Regions from separate parts of the Rhizobium sp. 2YAF20 genome, predicted to be linked through region 1. Evidence: predicted binding sites of a transcription regulator. Region 1 holds the regulator's gene; the other holds the start of a gene.

What was found. Region 1 encodes PhoB, which activates phosphate uptake and scavenging genes when phosphate is short. Its sites were predicted from a motif close to TGTCATNNANCTGTCAT; they were not measured.
Region 2: AB4Z52_RS31125 (acid phosphatase) is a predicted target of PhoB. The motif match lies at 927-943, and genes of this name have one in related genera.

The regions. Positions count from the first base shown of each region.
Region 1 covers NZ_JBFRFF010000005.1:180,614-182,813, forward strand. Annotated here, with positions in the region: gene phoR (phosphate regulon sensor histidine kinase PhoR) at 1-23, shown strand, start outside; gene phoU (phosphate signaling complex protein PhoU) at 285-998, shown strand; gene phoB (phosphate regulon transcriptional regulator PhoB) at 1,030-1,713, shown strand; gene AB4Z52_RS10085 (GcrA family cell cycle regulator) at 1,785-2,200, opposite strand, start outside.
Region 2 covers NZ_JBFRFF010000046.1:15,401-17,600, forward strand. Annotated here, with positions in the region: gene AB4Z52_RS31120 (MipA/OmpV family protein) at 1-721, opposite strand, end outside; gene AB4Z52_RS31125 (acid phosphatase) at 1,018-1,716, shown strand; gene AB4Z52_RS31130 (O-antigen ligase family protein) at 1,932-2,200, shown strand, end outside.

The DNA.
Region 1 (2,200 bases):
CGGACTTCACAGTTCGGTTTTAATCCGGTTTCAGCTCCGCAGTTTTCCCATTATTTTCAAAAGGTTGAACTGTCATAATTGTTTCACTCCCCTGACATAAAAGGGCGATGCTTGGACCGCTAAGAGAAGACGCTGAATGAAGCGATGCCTGTCGTCGCCGTCGCGTTACAGAACGCCCGATTGGAAGATTTTCATGGATGTCTTCGCCGCACACACCGGATTGCATAACGGCCCTCGTGGGCTGACACTGTCTCCGACATCTCATTTCAACTGAGGACCGAAACATGGCTTCGACCCATATTTTTTCCGCCTATGACGACGACCTGAAGTTTCTTTCGCGTCGCATCTCCGAAATGGGCGGCCTTGCCGAGCAGATGGTCAGCGATTCCGTCCGCGCCCTTGTCAATGGCGATGTCGCACTGGCTCAGAAAGTCATCTCCGACGATACCATTCTCGATCATGCCGAACGCGAAGTTGGCGACAAGGCGATCACGACGATCGCACGCCGCCAGCCGATGGCAGCGGACCTTAGAGAAATCATGGGCTCCATCCGCATCGCTTCCGACCTCGAGCGTGTCGGCGATCTTGGCAAGAACACTGCCAAGCGCGTCATCGCAGTCCAGGGCACCGGCGTTCCCCGCCGCCTCGGCCGCGGCATCGAGCATCTCTCCGAACTGGCGCTCGTCCAGCTCAAGGAAGTGCTCGACGTCTATACCACGCGCTCGGCCGATCGGGCTGTCGCCATCCGCGAGCGCGACGAGGAAATCGACGCGATGTACACCTCGCTGTTCCGCGAGATGTTGACCTACATGATGGAAGACCCACGCAATATCACCACCTGCACCCATCTCCTTTTCTGCGCCAAGAATATCGAGCGCATCGGCGACCACGCCACCAACATCGCCGAGACGATCTACTACATGGCGACCGGCGCACAGCCGGAAGGCGAACGCCCCAAGGACGATACCGCCAACACCGTTGGCGCGGTAACGGAATAGCGCTTGCGCCTTTGAAGGAGACCAGAACAGCATGGTTCCAAGAGTTGCCGTTGTAGAAGATGAGGAAGCGCTCAGCGTGCTGCTGCGCTACAATCTCGAGGCCGAAGGCTTCGAGGTCGATACGATCCTGCGGGGAGATGAGGCCGAGCTTCGTCTTCAGGAGCGCACCCCCGATCTTCTGATCCTCGACTGGATGCTGCCCGGCGTGTCCGGCATCGAGCTCTGCCGCCGGCTGCGCATGCGGCCGGACACGGAGCGCCTGCCGATCATCATGCTGACCGCTCGTGGCGAGGAGAGCGAACGCGTGCGTGGCCTGTCTACGGGCGCCGACGACTATGTCGTAAAGCCTTTCTCGACTCCGGAACTGATGGCGCGTGTCAAGGCGATGCTGCGCCGCGCCCGTCCAGAGGTCCTGTCTTCCTTGCTGAAATGCGGAGACATCGAGCTCGATCGGGAAACGCATCGCGTGCACCGCAAGAGCCGCGAGGTTCGCCTCGGGCCGACGGAGTTCCGCCTGCTGGAATTCCTGATGTCCTCGCCGGGCCGCGTCTTCTCGCGCTCGCAGCTGCTCGACGGCGTCTGGGGACATGACATCTATGTCGACGAACGCACCGTCGATGTACATGTCGGCCGCCTGCGCAAGGCGCTCAACTTCTCCAACATGCAGGACGTCATCCGCACCGTTCGTGGTGCGGGCTATTCGATGGAAGCCTGATGTTCAGGTGACGAAAGTTGAAACGGAAAACGGGCCTCGCGGCCCGTTTTTCATTGATGCGCGCAAAGCTGTTAGCGAGCCGCCCTGCGTCGCTCGTGAACGGGCTGGTAAGCCATCTTCTGATGATAGCTGCAATAGGGCGAAGCATCGGGCGATTCATGGCCGCAGAAGTGAAAATCGTCCTTCAGCGGGTCGCCGACCGGCCATTTGCAGGTACGCTCCGTCAATTCCGTCAGACCGAGACGCATCGAGATCGGAACGACAACATTGGAAGCCGGGCGATATGAGACTTCCGGAGCTGCGTCGACGTCGACTTCTTCCTTGAGCATCGCCGAGCCCTGCTGGCGCGCGACCGTGCGGGTCGTAACCCCGCGGGAACCGAAGTTCGAGGACCGGGGGGGCGTGACATTTCGCTTCGGCGCTCGAGCAGAGGTTGCAGAGCCGCCCGACTTGGCTCGGCCTGGCAAGTTAAGGCGATGCACCTTGC
Region 2 (2,200 bases), on a different contig from region 1:
CGGCAACCATCAGCCCGACCGACTTGACGCCGCCTTGTGCGTCAAACGCCGGCAGCACGCCATTGGCGGCTGACTCTCTTTGGGAAATTCCAAAGTTGCGACGCATGTAGGTATTGTTTCCGAGGGATAGTCGAGGCCCGGCAGATAGAACGAGACTATCGGTAACCGGCTGAAACCAGTCGAGCGAAAGGTCAGCCACGAGACCATCGCCGGCGCGAAGCGCCTGGCGGGCTTCCACGCGGACCCTCAGCCGATCCTCAATTGGCCAATATTGGACAAAGGCGCCCGCATCCAGGCCCCAATGGATCTTCTCAAGACCGGACAGGCGATGGTCGTCCGAGGCGGAGCGGCTTTCGCGGATACCTACCACCGGACCGATCTCGATGCCATTGAAATCGATGAGGGTGTAATCGATGTCGTCGTCCGGCGCGCTGTAGCCAGCCGGCTCGCCAAGCCGGCGAAAATCGAAGGACGGCATGGCGCTGAAAGAGGAATGTTTAGATCCGGCATAGGACGGACCATATTCGACGCTGCCGCCCAATGTTATGATCCACGAACTCTTCTTATCCGATGCCGGAGAGGAAGCGTCGTCGGCCCTGACGGTTGTCGCGGCAATTGAAAACAATGCCACAATCGCGGCTACACGTGCCACTGAAAAGACCGTGCCGCCTTTTCGAAATGACGGCTGACTTGCCTGCATGGTACGCCCCACTGATGCCATGATGACCTTGTCGATCTCGCTTCACAGGCAATTGGCGCCGGTCCCCTATCTACAACGCCGCCCGGTTGCGAAGCAACCTTTTCGACACGAGCCTACGGGGCCAGGCTGACACAGGCCTGAATTACTCATGGCAACCAATACGCAAGTCGCCTTCTGTCTGCAAGTCCCCCGCGATTTGCTTTGCCCGCGGTCAAGACATGAAACTTGTCGCCTCGTTGTCGTGGGCTATGCGTTGTCACAAAGTTAAGACCATCGATTGCTACGTTCGGCGGTCACTGAGTTGAAGGACCCCAAACATGCGCCATCTCATCAAGATATTCGCGGTCATTCTCGCAATCGGTTTTGCCCTTCCTGCTGCTGGCCAGGATGCAAAGCCATTCTCCGATGCCAAGGAAATCAATCTCCTCACGCTCCTGCCAACGCCGCCTGCCAACGATTCGGCCCAGATGAAGGCCGAATTGGCGGAAATTCTCACGCTTCAGGTTACGCGTACGCCTGAAATGTCTGCTCGCGCAGTCGCCGATGCTGAAGAAAATGTCTGGCGCTTCGCCGATGTCATCGACAACCCGAAATTCACCAAGGAGAACCTTCCGAAGTTTTCCGCCTTTTTCGACCGGATAGTCGAAACTGAAGGTGCGGTCGTCGATCCGGCAAAGGATGTCTGGAAGCGCCCTCGGCCGCATCTCTATAGCGATCTGGTCAAGCCGATTGTCCCGCTGTCGAAGTCCGGCGCATATCCTTCAGGCCACACGACTGTCGGAACTTTGATGGGCATCGTTCTTGCAAACATGGTGCCGGAAAAGAAGGCGCCGATCATGGCTCGCGCCTGGGAATACGGTCACAATCGTCTTGTTGGCGGGATTCACTACGCGTCTGATATCGAAGCCGGCCGCATCGCAGGCACTGTTATCGCACAGACGATAACGACCCACGACGACTACAAGAGCGAATATGAAGCGGCCAAAGCGGAGCTGCGGACCGCCCTCAGTCTATAAGGGCGCCAACCACACCAACGACGAAAGCGAGATGCTCCGGGCCTGAAGCAGGCCCGGCGCATTTTTTGTCTTTCCGCCGCGGCCGCCAACAGATCGCAAGTCGGAAGCTCATTCTGAGCTCATAATCCTGGGATACAGATTTGCAATAATTCGCAGTTGTCAGGGTCGAATATTCGCTCTGACCCGAGAGTGGCCACGGTCAAGGGTGTTAAGCGATGAATTCAGTCAGCCGGCTTTCAGCCTCACGGTCATCCTCGGAAACGGGGTGGGTTGCGGTCACGAGCTGCCTCTGGCTTCTCATGGCATCGGCCACCCTGGTTGAGAGTTATGCCTACCGCTATGCCGGCGCCGTGTTGGCCCTGATCGCACTTTATCAGTACATGAAAACGGCGCCCCATCTGCCGATGGACTGGCGCGGCTGGCTGTGCGTTGCCTGGGGCGTCTATGCATTGGGCCGTTTTTTAATCGAGTTTTATCTGCTACC